One region of the Peribacillus asahii genome, then DNA from elsewhere that is predicted to be linked to it. Evidence: riboswitches for the same ligand, from Rfam matches in the RefSeq annotation. Region 1 holds a riboswitch; each other region holds the start of a gene.
The links. Region 1 has a riboswitch for cyclic di-AMP ahead of BAOM_RS15895 (APC family permease). Riboswitches for the same ligand answer to the same signal wherever they lie in the genome.
Positions count from the first base shown of each region.

Region 2: linked by a shared signal. The riboswitch ahead of BAOM_RS19860 (APC family permease) and the one ahead of BAOM_RS15895 (APC family permease) in region 1 are both predicted to bind cyclic di-AMP.
Region 3: linked by a shared signal. The riboswitch ahead of BAOM_RS08515 (potassium channel family protein) and the one ahead of BAOM_RS15895 (APC family permease) in region 1 are both predicted to bind cyclic di-AMP.
Region 4: linked by a shared signal. The riboswitch ahead of BAOM_RS05190 (TrkH family potassium uptake protein) and the one ahead of BAOM_RS15895 (APC family permease) in region 1 are both predicted to bind cyclic di-AMP.

Region 1 covers NZ_CP026095.1:3,224,452-3,228,673, reverse strand. The annotation lists gene BAOM_RS15905 (carbonic anhydrase) at 1-216, opposite strand, end outside; gene BAOM_RS15900 (5'-3' exonuclease) at 481-1,362, shown strand; cyclic di-AMP (ydaO/yuaA leader) riboswitch at 1,575-1,718, shown strand; gene BAOM_RS15895 (APC family permease) at 1,857-3,683, shown strand; gene BAOM_RS15890 (DUF6123 family protein) at 3,935-4,204, shown strand; gene BAOM_RS15885 (DMT family transporter) at 4,217-4,222, opposite strand, start outside.
Region 2 covers NZ_CP026095.1:4,022,051-4,026,272, forward strand. The annotation lists gene BAOM_RS19860 (APC family permease) at 356-2,182, opposite strand; cyclic di-AMP (ydaO/yuaA leader) riboswitch at 2,337-2,483, opposite strand; gene BAOM_RS19865 (hypothetical protein) at 2,638-2,760, shown strand; gene BAOM_RS19870 (cation:proton antiporter) at 3,024-4,222, opposite strand, start outside.
Region 3 covers NZ_CP026095.1:1,750,096-1,754,317, forward strand. The annotation lists gene BAOM_RS08500 (ABC transporter ATP-binding protein) at 1-65, opposite strand, end outside; gene BAOM_RS08510 (RNA-guided endonuclease InsQ/TnpB family protein) at 590-2,047, shown strand; cyclic di-AMP (ydaO/yuaA leader) riboswitch at 2,191-2,342, shown strand; gene BAOM_RS08515 (potassium channel family protein) at 2,445-3,101, shown strand; gene BAOM_RS08520 (DUF5105 domain-containing protein) at 3,953-4,222, shown strand, end outside.
Region 4 covers NZ_CP026095.1:1,038,909-1,043,130, reverse strand. The annotation lists gene BAOM_RS05200 (hypothetical protein) at 1-493, opposite strand, end outside; gene BAOM_RS05195 (potassium channel family protein) at 614-1,273, opposite strand; gene BAOM_RS05190 (TrkH family potassium uptake protein) at 1,299-2,633, opposite strand; cyclic di-AMP (ydaO/yuaA leader) riboswitch at 2,977-3,119, opposite strand; gene BAOM_RS05185 (protein-glutamine gamma-glutamyltransferase) at 3,326-4,162, opposite strand.

The DNA.
Region 1 (4,222 bases):
AGAGTTTAGAGGATCTAACTCACCCCAATGTTCTGGTCCTGTTTCTCCTTTGTAAGACCAATCCGTTTCATGATGTACAGTTGTTGACGTTTCTGTGGATTCTTCTTTTTGAAGCTTTTCTTCCTTGGTTGATTCGGTTACTCCTGAAGAACAACCAGCTAATGATAGAGAAATAAAAGTTGTTAACAGGGTAAAGCTTAATTTACGACCTTTCATTTTGAACCCCCTTATTCTATTTTGTGTCATAATTTATAACACTAGTCACTAAATTAATATAATTTATATATATTTTCAACTAATATTTTGAAAAATAGGAATTATTGACTAGTGTTTTTTAAAAAGGCTGTGTTAAACAATATTGTTGATCAAATGGGTAGGAGCCAAAAATGAACAGCGTCCTATAACAAAGCTCTTTTAAAAAGTAACTATATTAATAAAAATCATGATAAAATAAGTAGACATCATAGTTGAGGTGGTAGTATGTTAGGAAATGAAAATGAACAGTGTCCAACTTTTCTACTTGTAGACGGGATGGCGCTTTTATTTAGAGCTTTTTATGGAACAGCTGTTACAGGACAGTTTATGATTAATTCAAAAGGTGTACCGACCAATGCAGTGCAAGGGTTTTTAAAGCATATGCTAACGGCAACTAATCATTTTAAGCCAAGCCATGTGGCGGTTTGTTGGGATATGGGCAGTCATACGTTTCGAAATGAACTGTTTGATGGGTATAAGGCGAATCGTTCGGATGCACCAGTGGAAATGATTCCACAGTTTGATTTAGCGAAGGAAGTAGTTCAAGCCTTTGATATTCCGAATATTGGACTAGCCGGTTTTGAAGCGGATGATTGTATTGGAACGATTGCGAAGGCGTCAGCTAAGGATAGTCGTGTAGGCATCTTAACGGGAGATCAAGATATGCTGCAGCTGTTAGATGAGCATATTTCTGTTGTGTTATTGAAAAAAGGCTTTGGTAATTATGATGTGCATAATCCTCATAGTTTTTATGAATGGAAAGGGATTAAGCCGAGGCAAATGATTGATTTAAAAGCGTTAATGGGCGATACAGCAGATAACTATCCAGGTGTAAAAGGAATTGGTGAAAAAACAGCGTTAAAATTATTAATGGAGTATGAAAGTATCGAAGGAATTTTAGAAAATTTATCTTCATTAACGAAGGGGCAGCGGGCGAAAATTGAAGCAGAGCTTGAGATGCTTCATTTATCCCGAAAGCTTGCTGAAATTAAATGTGATGTACCAATTTCTTGCTCGCTTGATGAGGCGTATTTTCAATATGATGACGAAAAGGTACGGTATATGCTAGAGACGCATGAATTTCGATCGGTTTTACGTATGTTATAAGAGGGCAGGAGCTTCAGAATAGAAGCTCCTATTTTTTGTATTATTGATCATATATGTAAAATGATGTAGTAAGAGAAGAGTATTATATATTGTTTATCATTAAACATTTAGGAGGGAAGACAATAGTATTATAGAAACATAGGAAGTATAGGTCATAATAAAATTTTTATTTACTTTTCGAATTCACAGCAGTATGCTAATCACAGTTTCATATTTCTAAATCGCTGAAACCGTTTGGTGCGGGGGAACCATTATTAGAATTGGTTAACAATTCAAGGGGTGAATCCTTTCAAGGTAGGGCTACTCAAAGGTCCGAATCCGACAGCTAACCTCGTAAGCGTTATATGAGAAGGAAGGTGGAGCTTGTGAGACAAAAAAATTGATGTCTACAGGTCTATTTAACTTTGACTTGTAGGCATTTTTGCATTTTGTAAAAGATTTTTTCATTTAACTAGGTAATATACAACTACATTTATGTTCGGTGGTGATTCTTAGTGATGGCCTCTATAAAAAGATTTTTAATTGGGCGGCCTTTAAAATCAACGGCAGCCGGGGAACAAAAGCTTAACAAAACAAAAGCTTTGGCTATATTATCTTCTGATGCTTTGTCTTCTGTTGCATATGGTCCCGAACAAATATTGCTTGTGCTAATTACAGTGGGTGTCACTGCATTTTGGTATTCCATTCCTATCGCTGTAGGAGTATTGCTTCTGTTAACGGCTTTAATTTTGTCTTATCGACAAATTATCTTTGCGTATCCTCATGGAGGGGGAGCGTATGTTGTTTCAAAGAATAATTTAGGTGTGAATGCAGGATTGATAGCTGGAGGTTCCTTATTAGTTGATTATATTTTAACTGTGGCTGTAAGTGTGTCTGCTGGGACGGATGCTATTACATCTGCTTTTCCTAGTTTGCATACACATAATGTGGTGATAGCCATCCTTTTTGTACTATTTCTTACTATCCTGAACTTAAGAGGGGTAACAGAGTCAGCTTCCATATTAGCTTATCCGGTGTATTTATTCGTTTTAGCGTTATTCATTCTGATTGGTGTAGGGATATACAAAATCTTGATGGGGGAAGTGTCTTCTGACTTACGTACTCCAATGGGCACACCGGTAGCAGGAATCAGTTTATTTATCCTTCTTAGAGCATTTGCATCAGGTGGTTCTGCGTTGACAGGAGTTGAAGCCATTTCTAATGCGATTCCAAACTTTAAAGAGCCAGCTCCTAATAACGCTGCCAAAACGTTAATTTTAATGGGTTCCTTACTTGCTGTGTTATTTACAGGCATTGTATTTCTAGCCTATTATTTAAGCATTGTTCCGAGTGTAGAGGTAACAGTTGTCTCGCAAATTGCTGAAGAGATATTTGGACGAAATTTCATGTATTTCTTTATTCAAGGAGCAACAGCTTTAATATTAATCCTTGCTGCCAATACAGGCTATTCTGCTTTTCCTTTGCTGGCTGTCAATCTCGCAAAGGATAAGTTTATACCAAGGATGTTTACAATTAGAGGCGATCGATTAGGATATTCGAATGGAATTATCATATTAGGACTTGCTTCCATCGTCTTAATAATCGCTTTTGAAGGGCATACAGAAAATCTTATTCCGCTTTATGCAGTAGGAGTATTTATTCCATTTACGTTGTCTCAGACCGGAATGATGGTTAAATGGATTCGTGAAAAGCCAAAAGGATGGGTTTTTAAGTTAATCATTAACTCCATTGGTGCTGTTATTAGTTTGATTGTTACCATCATATTCTTTTTAACTAAATTTACTCAGGTTTGGCCGGTTTTAGTTTTTTTACCTATCATCATTCTCGTTTTTCATCGAATTAGAAAGCATTATGATGCAGTAGGTGAGCAGCTAAGGGTTACGTCTTGTGAACCTGCTGTACCAATCGAAGGGAATGTAATCATTGTACCTGTCGCTGGCATTACTCATGTGGTGGAGAATTCATTAAACTATGCAAAATCCCTTTCAGCAGAACAGATTATAGCTGTTTACGTTTCTTTTGAACGAGAAGATGAAAAGAAGTTTGAGGATAATTGGAAGAAATGGCAACCTGATGTGAGACTTGTAACTTTACACTCACATTACAGAAGCATCATAGGTCCATTAACTAAATTCATTGATACCATTGAACATAAAGCGAGTGAAGCAAACTATCGGGTTACAGTCGTTATACCACAATTTATACCAAGGAAAGGCTGGCACAATATTCTTCATAACCAATCAAGTTTACTGATTCGTACTTCCTTGCTTTATCGAAGAAATGTCATTATCACGACTGTACCTTATCATTTGAAAAAGTAAAATATATTCGAGCGATACAATAGCTGTTACTTTGAATAGAGCGAACGTATTGAATGAGTAAAGTGATAAAAAATCTTTTTCATTGTAGCAAGTCTACTAGAGCTTTAAATACCATTTTGTTCAGAAGTAAAGTTTACTCTGAACAAAGTGGTATTTCTCATGTTTAGTATTAATTTTTATTAGATAAACGATAGGAAAAAGTCAAATTTTGCGGTAAGATGAAGGAAAAAGTGTACGGAGAAGGTGGAAGATTGGCTTGGTCGACTGAAGAGTATATTACATATTTAGAAGGAAAAGGTTTTTCTTTTGGTGAAGACATGATTGGTTTTATTTATTTTGGAAAACAGTATACGAAAGCTAGTGATTCTTTAGTTAATATTGCGATTGAACTAACATTAAAGGTGCAAAAAAAGTTCGACGGCAGCTTTTATGTATCTTTGCTTGAAACTTTAACAAAAAATCATATTTCTACAAAACGAGAAGCAGAAAAGTTTGCTCGTGAACAAGGCTTATTTCAATAAAATCGGACTCCCTCAATG
Region 2 (4,222 bases), 800 kb from region 1:
GTACAAAGTTTCACGATCTCTCCTGAACTTTAACCTAGACATCTAGGTGTTATTCAACAATATGGCCCTTTAATTGAACAATACAGCTGAAGTTTAAGGGCCAAAAGAAAAACCCTATATTAATACAGGGTTTTATCAAACTTTGTTTTAAATTATCGAACTTTTTTTACAAATTATCAATCTTTATTTTAAATTAACAACAGTATAACCTTATAAATTCCTCTTCCACTAAACTGCTTCTTTACTTGAATAAAAAAAGTAACCTTCTTTTATGAAAAATCGCACAAGTTAAATTAAGAAGGGAGTTGCGTAAGCAACTCCAAACTATCTTTATGGACACGAAGCCCACATTTTATTATTTTTTTAAATGATAAGGTACAGTGGTGATTACCACTTTTTTTCGAAACAACAAGAACGAACGAATCAGTATACTTGATTGGTTATGAAGAATATTGTGCCAGCCCTTCTTAGTAATAAATTGTGGGATGACCACTGTGACTTGGTAGTTCGCTTCACTAGCTTTATGTTCAATAGTATCAATAAATTTGGTAAGGGGATTAATGATACTCCTATAATGAGAGTGCAGTGTCACCAGTCTTACATCAGGTTGCCACTTCTTCCATTTCTCCTCAAACTTCTTCTCATCTTCTCTTTCAAATGCAACATACACAGCAATAATTTGTTCAGGAGAAAGAGATTTAGCATAATTTAAGGAATTCTCTACAACATGAGTCATACCAGCAACAGGCACTATCATAACATTACCTTCAATGGTCACAGATGGTTCACAAGTTGTAAGGCTAAGTTGGTCCCCAACAGCTTCATAATGCTTTCTAATTCGATGAAAGAGGAAAACAATGATAGGTAGAAAAATTAAGATTGACCAAACCTGTGAGAATTTTGTTAAAAAGAACATCATTGTGACCGTAAAGCTAATAACGGCACCCGTTGTATTAATTATAAATTTTGGAATCCAACCTTCGGGCTTTTCTCGCAGCCATTTAACCATCATTCCCGACTGAGACAAAGTAAATGGAAGGAATACTCCGACTGCATAAAGTGGAATAAGATGCTCTGTTTCTGCCTGAAAAGCAAGGATTAAAATAATAGAAGCAATTCCAAGTATGATGATTCCATTAGAATATCCTAATCGGTCTCCCCTAATCAGAAACATCCTTGGAATAAACTTATCTTTTGCAAGATTAACTGCCAGCAACGGGAAAGCAGAATAACCAGTATTTGCAGCAAGGATTAATATCAGTGCTGTAGTTCCTTGAATAAAGAAGTACATGAAATTTCGTCCGAAAGTTTCTTCGGCAATTTGGGAAACAACCGTTACCTCTCCACTTGGAGCAATTCCATAATAATAGGCTAAAAATACGATTCCTGAAAACAGTATGGCAAGCAAAGCTCCCATTGCCATTAATGTTTTAGCAGCATTATTAGGTGCTGGATCTTTAAAGTTAGGAATGGCATTCGATATGGCTTCAACCCCAGTTAAGGCAGAACTTCCTGAAGCAAATGCCTTTAAAAGAATAAACAAACTGATTCCAGTCACAGGTGTACCTACGGGACTGTGTAATTCAGGAGAAACCCCACCTGTGAGAATATGATAAATGCCCACACCAATTAAAATGAACAAGGCTAAAACGAATAAGTACACAGGGTAAGCTAATATGGAAGCAGATTCCGTTACTCCTCTTAAATTCAAAATCGTAAGGAAAATCACAAATACAATGGCAATTTCCACATTGTGATCATGTAGTGTAGGAAAGGCAGATGTTATAGCATCAGTACCAGCAGATACGCTCACAGCCACAGTAAGTATGTAGTCTACCAATAATGATCCCCCAGCGATTAAACCTGGATTTACCCCTAAATTACTCTTTGAAACAACATAGGCTCCCCCTCCATGAGGATAAGCAAAGATAATTTGTCTATATGACAATATGAGAGCTGTTAAAAGAATTAATACACCAATTGCGATAGGAATAGAATACCAAAATGCTACTGTACCTAACGTAACTAATACGATTAAAATTTGTTCAGGACCATATGCCACTGAAGATAAAGCATCAGAAGAAAGGATGGCTAATGCTTTGGTTTTGTTAAGTTTCTGTTCTCCTAATTCATTGGATTTCAAGGGTCGTCCAATTAAAAACCTTTTTATTGATGAAAACATTTATTACTCATCTCCAATAGTGTTCATACATTATATGTTGCTCATTTCCACAATAATTTCTCAAAAAGTTCCATATTCCCAAAAAAAAAGTGCCTACAAGTCATCGTTAAATAGACCTGTAGACACATCATTTTTTTTGCGTCACAAGCTCCACCTTCCTTCTCATATAACGCTTACGAGGTTAGCTGTCGGATTCGGACCTTTGAGTAGCCCTACCTTAAAAAAGGATTCACCCCTTGGATTAAGTATCAATCCACAAAAATGGTTCCCCCGTACCTAATGGTTTCAGCGATTTAGAAATTTGAAACTGTGATTATAATACTCTTGGTTTTAGCAAAAGTAAATGAATTTTATGTAAAGATTAAAATTTAGGGAAAAGGAAATATTAGTAATATAGATATTAATTCATACCTTAGGAAAAGATTTCAGAGATTGAATGCCAAAGGAGAAATTACATGTTCAAAGAAAATAAGCCCTTTTTAACTGATGAATTTTTAGATGAGTTAGCTAAAGAAATTAACCAGCAATATGGTGGTTACATACATGAACAAAATACGGAATCTATAAATAATGAGTAGAATATAGCCCCTTCTAAAAAGGTATCCCATAAATATTGAACACCAAGCCGCTTGTGTGCGGTTTTTTTGTTGAATAAAAAAATGAATCTTTTATGTCGCATTTGATTCAAATTGTGCAACAATTTTCAAACTAAAAACCATACTTAAAAAGGATGACCTAAAAATGGACATTTACTTAAGTTTAAAATACTTTATACTTTTTTTATTGTTGGAAGATATATGCTCCCAACAATAAAAAAATTTCTAGTGTATGTTCAAGAATTTTATGACAAGTTTTCAACTTCTTCCAAAATTTCCTTTTGTTTCCTCTCAAGAATACTTTGAGAAATCACTTCTTTTGAAACTAACTTCCCTAATTCGTGATATTGGTTATACAAAGATTCCCTTTTAGCATCTCTGAGTTGTTCTTCTTTGATTTGAGGATATAAGGAATATAGTTGATCTAATGCTTGATTATACTTCTTCAATTTTTCATTTTCGAGGTTCACTAAATCCTGATAGTCTTTTTCTGTTAATAAGGATTCTTCTTTCATATCTGACCACGTAGATATAGAAGTTTTACTACGATTAAGATTCGCAATTACTTCTTCATATTCCCAAATATGATTTTGTTTCTCAATAATGCCTAGTTTATTTATAAGTGATTTAATCGTTAACCCTTGAAATAATAGTGAAAAAATCACGACACTAAAAGTTAACACGATAATCTCTTCTCGTCCTTCGAATGTTCTAGGTAAGCTGAGGGCTAACGCAATGGAAAGACTTCCTTTTAATCCACCATAATTTAGAATGTGTTTCCAACTTGAAGGGATTTCTTTCAACCATGCTAAGCTTGCATAAACGGCTACACTTCTACCAATTAAGACAATAATAATACTAATGATAATCATTCCCCATTTTCCTTGCACATCGATTCGGGAAATTTCCAAGCCTACCATTAGGAAGATGATTGAATTTGCGATGAAGGCAATCACATCATAAAAATTATAAATATTTAGCTTAGTAACAGGTGACATCCCAATTTTCCCACCGTAATTTCCAAATAATAATCCGGCGACCACCACTGCAATGACACCACTCACATGTACCGTTTCCCCTATCAAAAATGAACCGAAGAACACGATGATTGATATGGCAATTTCTAGCGGATAATTATCAATCTTTTTAATGGAGATAGAACCGATATAGCCAATGATTAAACCAATAACCAATCCTCCGACAGCAAACTTCAAAAATAACAGTAGGCCTTGTCCGAATCCAGCAACCCCCATTTCCATATAAACTAAAAGATAAATGGAAGAAATTTTAAATAGCACTACTCCTACTCCATCGTTAAAGAGACTTTCACCTTCCATAATCGCATTCATCCTTTTATGAACACCTAATGGCTTAAAAATTTGTAAAACACTAATCGGATCTGTAGGACTCATGAGTGCAGCAAAGGTAAATGCCACAATTACAC
Region 3 (4,222 bases), 1.5 Mb from region 1:
GTGCCCGTATTGTACACTTTACTAACACCTTGGAATGAAACGACTTCGTTTGGATTTGTGCTCAATATTTTCCCCTCCTGAAAAATCACATTATTTGTTTATGTTTATAAATGTTATATTATATTACATTGTATGTGATATAATACTTATTTTATTGTGTTGTAGTTCATTTGTCATTAGCAAAAACAAACAAATCGAAGTGAATATTTTAGTTACTATCACTAATTGCATGTTATAAAATATTACATTTCGGGTTTTTGGAAAGTGAAAAATCTATCATTTTCACTGAAAGAGTACCCCTTCCTCAAGGAGTGTGAAGGGCGGTGAATTTCAGTTTGCAAAGTAAAAGGTGGATAGGAACTTTTACGAAGCAGATGTTAATCCTTTTTGAATTAATTCGTACACAGCTCCCACAAAGGAAGAAATAAGACTCTTTTGTTGATAGGCTTTGATTTGTTTAATTAGGTCAACTGGAAATTCGGTTAATTTAAGTTTGTTTTCCAAATAATAGAACGTTCGTAATGGTGTATACTGTAAATATATCATTTGTAAACATATACTAAATATATATAGGAAGGAGGGGATAACAATGGAACACACGCCATATAAAACGTATCAAATATGGATTAAAAAAGGACATCGTTTATTTTCGTATTTTCAAATGATGTGTGAACATGCAAAAAACTTATATAATACGAGTAATTTTTACTATCGGCAAGTATATACCGCTCTTACCAGCAATAAACCTCTTCATCCTTTACAAGAAGAAGTGTTACAGGTTATTCATACACATATAGGTCGAATGAATGATATTCAACTTCAAGCTTACCAAAAGCGAGTAGCGAAAGAACAAATGAAACCAGTGGACGAACGAAAAGAAGTGAAAGCGAATTTGTTTACGAAACCGACAAACGAACATCCGTATATCAACTATGCATTTTTAGATTGTTTATTTAAGGTTAGTAAACAATCCGATTATCTTTCATTACCGATTCAAAGTAGTCAACACGTCATGAAGACTATGTTTCAAAACTGGAAATCGTTTTTTGCTTCTTTATCCGATTATCGAAAAAATCCTCATAAATATAAAGGGAAACCACGTATTCCTAATTACAGTTCCTCTAAAGTGAAAGAAGTATTTTTCACTAATCAAGATTGTGTGATAAAGAATGACCGTTATTTAAAATTTCCTAAAACAAAAGAACAACTCAATATTGGAAAAATGGCTAGAATAAAAGGGAAACTTAAACAAGTTCGTGTCCTTCCCAAGTACGGTCAGTTTGTGGTAGAAGTTGTATGGGAGTGTTCTTTGCCTGAACCAACAGAAAAAGAGCCAACTCATTTCATGGGAATTGATCTAGGAATTGATAATCTAGCGACTGTAGTGGCTAATACAGGAATGAAGCCAGTTTTAATTAAAGGAAAACGTATCAAATCCATGAATCAGTATTACAACAAGCAAAAAGCCTATTATACGAGTATCCTTTGTCACGGAAAGTCATCCAATCAAGGGCAACATACGTCAAAAAAATTAGAACGATTGCATTTGAACCGTCACAAGCAAATCAAAGATTTATTCCACAAAGCGAGTCGTCATATTGTGAATCTTGCCTTACAAGAACAGGTAGACATAATTGTGATTGGACAGAACAAACAGTGGAAACAAGAATCGAATATAGGAAAACGAAATAATCAACAGTTTTGTTTTATTCCACATCGTTTATTGATTCAAATGATTGAATATAAAGCGATAGAGCATGGGATTCAAGTAGTTATTACGGAAGAATCCTATACATCTAAGGCTAGTTTTTTAGACCTTGATTTTCTGCCCACTTATGAGAAAGAAAAGACCTACTCATTCAGTGGAAAACGAATCAAACGTGGGCTATATAAGAGTGCAAAAGGAATTTTGATGAATGCTGATGTAAATGGGGCTTATAACATGATTCGAAAAGTAGTTCCAAATGCGTTTGCAAATGGAATAGAGGGGTTGAACGGTAGCCAATCCGTTAATGTGTCAACTCCCCTTGTGTTAAGCGTTCAGTAAGTAGGTTCGACACACAAGAAACCCCCACTTCAAGGAAGCTCGGTAGAGTGAGTAAGTGGGGGAGTATTCATAAGGTGAATGCTCTCAAATGTTCTTTACAACTTAATTTTGAAGGAGTAATATTACTTTCATGTAAAACCATATTTCTTTATTCGCTGAATCCTTTATGGAACGGGGGAACCAATTTTGTGGCGGTGTTTTCGTCGCTTGGGGTGAATCCTTTATGAAGAAGGTAGGGCTACTCTCATGGTCCGAATCCGACAGCTAACTCCGGAAGCGTGAAGAGAGAGGAAGTGATACTGGTGATCGAAAAAAATGATTCGGCCACGGGGTAATCCTCTGTGGTCTTTTTGGTGCGTTCTATATAAAGAGATTGTAATAGAAGGGGAAAAATGAGATGAAAAAACAGTTTGTCGTGTTTGGGTTAGGTAGATTTGGAGGGAGCTTAGTTAAGGAATTCCATTCAATTGGAGTGGAAGTGATGGCGATTGATAAAGATGAAAGTAAAATAGATGAATATGCAGCCTTTGCTACTTATGCTGTCGTAGCTAATGGCATAGACGAGATGAGTTTAAAATCTTTAGGTGTGAGAAATTTTGATGTCGCTTTCGTCTCTTTAGGTGATGATATTGAAGCTAGTATTTTAACGTGCTTACTTTTGAAGGAAATGGGGGTTCCTCAAGTTTGGGCAAAAGCTCAAAATATGTATCATCATAAAGTGTTAGAAAAGGTTGGAGTCGATCGAGTGATTCATCCTGAAAGAGATATGGCGCAGCGAATTGCTCATCATATCGCATCCGAAAAAATTATTGATTATATTCAATTATCGGAGGAGTATAGTATTGTCGAAATCGTGGCGTCGCATAAAATTGATAAAAAGTCATTGATGGATTTAGATATTCGCGCAAAATACCGCTGCAATATTATCGGGATTCAACGTGGAAAAGACATTAATGTGGCTCCGCTTGCTGAAGAACAAATTTGCCAAGGAGACACATTAATTGTGATTGGACATAACAAAGATATTGCAAAATTAGAGGCGCAAGGCGTGTAACAAGCACTATACATTTGAAATGAATGCTTACTGAAACGCTTGTATTAAACCGTTTTATCCCACACCTAATGGGAAGTAAGCTCCCCACCTCAAGCTTGCGAGAAGAAAAAAGAGAGATGAGGGAATTCCCTCATTAATAGCTGCGGTTCTTAGCTCCTCGAGGTCATAAGCGGTCATGCTCTATGGCAAACTGCGTCATGCTGCCTTTCATCTGCTTGTCGGGGCTGAACAGTCGTCTTTCAGCTTTTGGCATAGTAGACCTGTCTATAGGAATAATTGCTGACTTCTCTATTGTTGAAAAATGAATCATTGTAGGAGTTAGGGGATTTGGTAAAGTAGGTCCGCTTACCCTCGTCTATTTGCTGATAACAACAAAAAAGTGAGTATCAAATATCCTAGTAAAGATATATAGACCGTATGAAAAAATATACAAATAGAAACAAGCAGTGAATGTTTTCGCTGCTTGTTTCTATTTGTATGGGAATGTTCGGAAGATTAATATATGAAAATCAGTGTATGGAAGATATAGGGTGAGCTAAATCAAAAGTTCTATTATTTTTATAATAATTAATAAAAATAAGAAAATGGTACGTTATAGCGCTTATGTAAGTATATTCAAAAACTAGTAAAAATGAATTATTTTCCTTTATTTATATAATAAACCAGAAAAAAATATTTGCTATCTATTCCTTGTATATCAAGGCCTTGAATCATTAAGCCTAGCTCAATAGGTTTATTTTTCCTTTTTATTAGGGATAAATATCCTGTTTTGGAAGGGGGGATTTAGGTAGATTTAATATGAGAGAAGAAATGATACATATTATAGTCTAGTTTAGGAAGGGGTTCTTTTTTTGAAAAAATGGGTATTATTCTCCGTTGTATCAGTATTTATTTTCCTTTTATCTGCATGTTCAGATTCGGGTGAAAAGGCTTCAACTGAAAAGAGTAAAGGGTTGGAGGCTTCTATTGAAAGCGCTAGTTATATTGTTTCAGAGAGTGATGATGGGGTTTCTGAAAATGAGAACTTAGCTATAATGGCTATTCATTTAAAAGTTAAAAATTTATCAGATTCTCCAATGCGATTATCAGGGTATGATGGGATTAAGTTATATGATGGTGAG
Region 4 (4,222 bases), 2.2 Mb from region 1:
CAATGACCATTGCCCATCGTTTTTGGGTTGAAAGCGCCTTATAAAACGCATCACTAATATTAAAATATACATTTAATAAGACCACAGTGTATATAGGCCTCCACCAATATACTTTATAAATATTTAGTCGTAAAAATAAGTTCTCAATACAATAATAAAAAAGGCTGAAACTAATTTTCCACTTCCAGTTTTTGTTCAGTAAGGTTAGAAAAGTAGCTGTAATTGGTACATAAATCGCTTGAGAGAAGATTGCTCCTAAGACTGAATCAAAAGCACGCTTTTTCATAATTGACGGTTTGTATCTATAACCATGAAATAAGTTGAGAACCAGATACTCAAATAAATAAGCAAAACCCATATTTGATAATAGTAAAATCCACGTATCCTTTTGTTTTTTACGTTTTAACACTAGCAAAAACATACCTAAGTGAATAACTGCTAACAACCAAAAAGGGATTGAGTTCTTATTGAAACATTTTTTCTTTTTTCCCATTCTTTACACCGTTTTACTTTTTGACATTTATTTTTATTATTGTTCATTTGAAGGAAAATATTTATCAAAGGATGCTATTGTGGAAAAGAAATAAAGCGAACAGTGCCAGGCACTGTTCGCTTATTGTCCTATATTCGCAAATTTAGCAATATCCTCTTTCTTCCCAATCATCACTAATAAATCTTCCTTGTGAATAATACGATCTGGAGAAGGAGAAATAATAATATCTCCTTCTCTAACGATAGCAATAACACTGACATTATATTGGGCACGAATGTCAAGGTCACGCAGACTTTTTTCAGCCATTTTTAAAGGAATCATAATCTCCTCTATACTGTGTTCTTTTGATAACTCAATATAGTTCAACATATTTGGTGATAGGAGCTGATTGGCCACACGTTCTCCCATGTCTCTCTCAGGATAGATAATCCAATCAGCCCCTACTTTCTCTAAAACCTGCCCATGTCGCTTTCCAAGAGCCTTTGCAATGACTTTTTTAACCCCTAGCTCTTTAAGTAGTGAAACAGTTAAAATGCTAGATTGCATATCATTTCCAATGGCTACGATTACACAATCAAAATTGCTTATCCCAATCGCTCTAAGTGCCTTCGTTTCTGTCGCATCAGCCACTACTGCATGAGTGACGAATAATTCAGCATCCTCGACTTTTTCCTCATTTGCATCAATTCCTAGCACCTCTTGTCCAGCCTCATATAGTCTTCGAGCTACACTTGTTCCAAATCTCCCTAAACCAATTACAGCATATTGTTTTATAGCCATTTCCATCTACACTCCCTGAATTTAATTAACCAATCATTATATTTCCTTTAATATGACGGAAAGTATCTGATTTACGTCTCTTTGTAATAGCAAAAGCAACTGTTAAAGGACCTAATCTTCCTGCAAACATCGTGAAAATGATAAGTATACGACCAATAGAAGATAGCTCTGGAGTTAATCCCATGGACAGTCCCACTGTACCAAACGCAGAAGTAGCTTCAAATAAATACATCATAAAATCGTGACCGGGTTCTGTAATGCTAAGCGCCATAGTCATGAATACAACAATGCTCAATCCGCACAAAGCAACTGTCAGTGCTTTTAATATCGTTTCAGTCACAATTCTGCGCCTAAATAAGACAACATCTTCTTTTCCTTTAATTTGAGACCATACGGTAGCTACTAAAACAGCAAAGGTCGTTATTTTAATTCCTCCAGCTGTGGATCCTGAACCTGCTCCAATAAACATAAGAAAAGTGATTAAGAACAAAGTAGAATGTGTTAAATCTCCAATTGGTAATGTATTAGAACCTGCCGTCCTTGGAGTCACTGCTTGAAACAATGAACCTAATACTTTTCCAGTTTCGGATAAAGGCCCTAATGTCTTAGCATTTCCATATTCAAATATGAAGATTAACAAGGTTGCCCCTACTGTTAGAATAACGGTTGCTAGTAATACTACCTTCGTATGCACAGATAAGCGGCGAGTATTACGGTATTCATAAAGTTCGTTCATCACAATAAATCCTAATCCACCGAGTGTGATGAGAGCGCATACGGTTAAGACGACAATAGGATCATCTACATAAGGAGTTAAACTCCGAAATTCTCCCATTAAATCAAAACCGGCATTATTGAAATTGGATATAGTATGGAAAAATCCAAAATAGATGGCTTTACCTAATGGCATATCGTAAGAAAAACGAATCGATAAAATGATCCCACCGACAAGTTCAATCACTGCGGTGAATATCAATATTCTTTTTACTAATCTTACAAGCCCCGTAATGGATACGTTATTGAAAGCCTCCTTCAATAGCAGCCTTTCTTTTAAAGAGATTTTTTTACCTAACAGCAAAAATAAAAAAGTTGCAAATGTCATAAATCCTAATCCACCGATTTGAATGAGTGTTAAAATGACCAATTCACCAAACATAGAAAATGTATCCCCAGTATCTACGACGACAAGCCCTGTTACACATGTAGCAGATGTAGCAGTAAATAAAGCATTTAAAAATGAGAGACCCTTTCCATCCTCAGTGGCAATGGGAAGAGTCAATAAAAAGGCTCCGATAAGGATGACAGTTGCAAAACCTAATACAAGGACTTTTGGAGGGTTAACCTCTTTTATTTTTTTCATCGTTATCTCCTAACTGACCTCATAAAAAAATTTAGTATCCAGTTTACTTTTTCCATTACTGTATCTAAATATTTGTCCCACAGTTATTAAGATAAAGATGGGCTGAACATGGAAAAAGACCGATGTATACTTTCTCTGAGGTGAACAATACGATTCACTTATTGAATAAGCTTTTAAGTACTCGTTACTCTATTTAACGCCTAGTAAGCTATACAGCTTTCTTTGCTATATGTTTTCAAAGCAGCCTCTAATTATAGGCATAATAAAAAGACCTACAAATATATCAGGCTGCCATTTTGTTTTAAACACAACAAAAAAGCCTCCTGAATTAAGGCGGTCTTATACCCCCTTTCGCTTTAACCGACGAAGTTAGCTGACGGGTAGGATGGCGAAAGAGTTTCTCATCCCTTCTACAATGGCAGAATTAACCCCAAAATAATGGGTCCTCCGTTCTCAGATGATTCTGAGATTAGGCCGATATGAAATTTTTGATTTAATGCGATCATTCTACGCCTGCCATATATGCATTGTAAATCCCTTAAATATACAAAAAATGGCCAAAATAAACCATATACGTTCATTATTGGCCAAAAACAACACTAAAACACTGTTTCTCATGATATTTCTAGATGTTTTGAGATATTCAATAGTTTGTAAGAAGGTTATATTAGTAGATTTAAGATAAAGTTTGATCATTTGCAATAAAAATAGAACCGATACCGATCACCTGAAATTGAACTTTCGTTATGGTGTATGACGACATGTTGAATTTTATAAGTCATATAATTTCGTGAAAGCATCGAAATTTTCGCTAAATGTTTAAAAGATGGTCTTACGACCGAATTTGTCAGGTAGGCTGATTGAGTACTCCCTGGCATTCTCGCTTTATTTAGCGCTTGAATCATTTGTTCAGCAGTCCCTATTCCTACTCCATGTGCAAAATAGGCACCATCTTCGAGAACAACCGCATTTTCTCCTCTCCACCAAGGGGTTTCTGGATGAAATTCCGGATTATTAAAATAAACAACATCTCCGGGTAAGAAATAATCCGTATTAATCAGTTGTATGCCGAGTTCAGGATCAGCATGCCAACTGTATAAATAGAGGTCTTGGAATATCCGATTAAATACATATTCGCCCAGACTGTTTAAAACGGCATGATAATAGATAATCACTTTTGCCGTGGCACATTCAAACGCATACAGTACACTGTTGTTGTAAATGTCTTGAATCGCATCAGATGGCCTTACACCATGCTTCAGTTGGAATCCGCCGACATTTGTCAAATACCAGTATTCGGGATTACAACGAGACTTGGAAAAGGGTTCGAACTGAGCATAACCTTGATTCATGGCTCTTGCACTTGCTATGATGTTTTTGCGTAATTTCAGTTCAAACGATAACTCATCGAGGGACTGATACGAATAAACGACCGGATGTTCATGCATTTGTTGAACAATTACACTTTCCATACTACCAGAAGGCCACATGCTACTTTGTTGAAAATTCATCCCCGATATTTGTATCATACTATCCCTCATTCCAATCTTAAGTATCATTCTTATTATTTAGTGTATTGAGGATTCGTT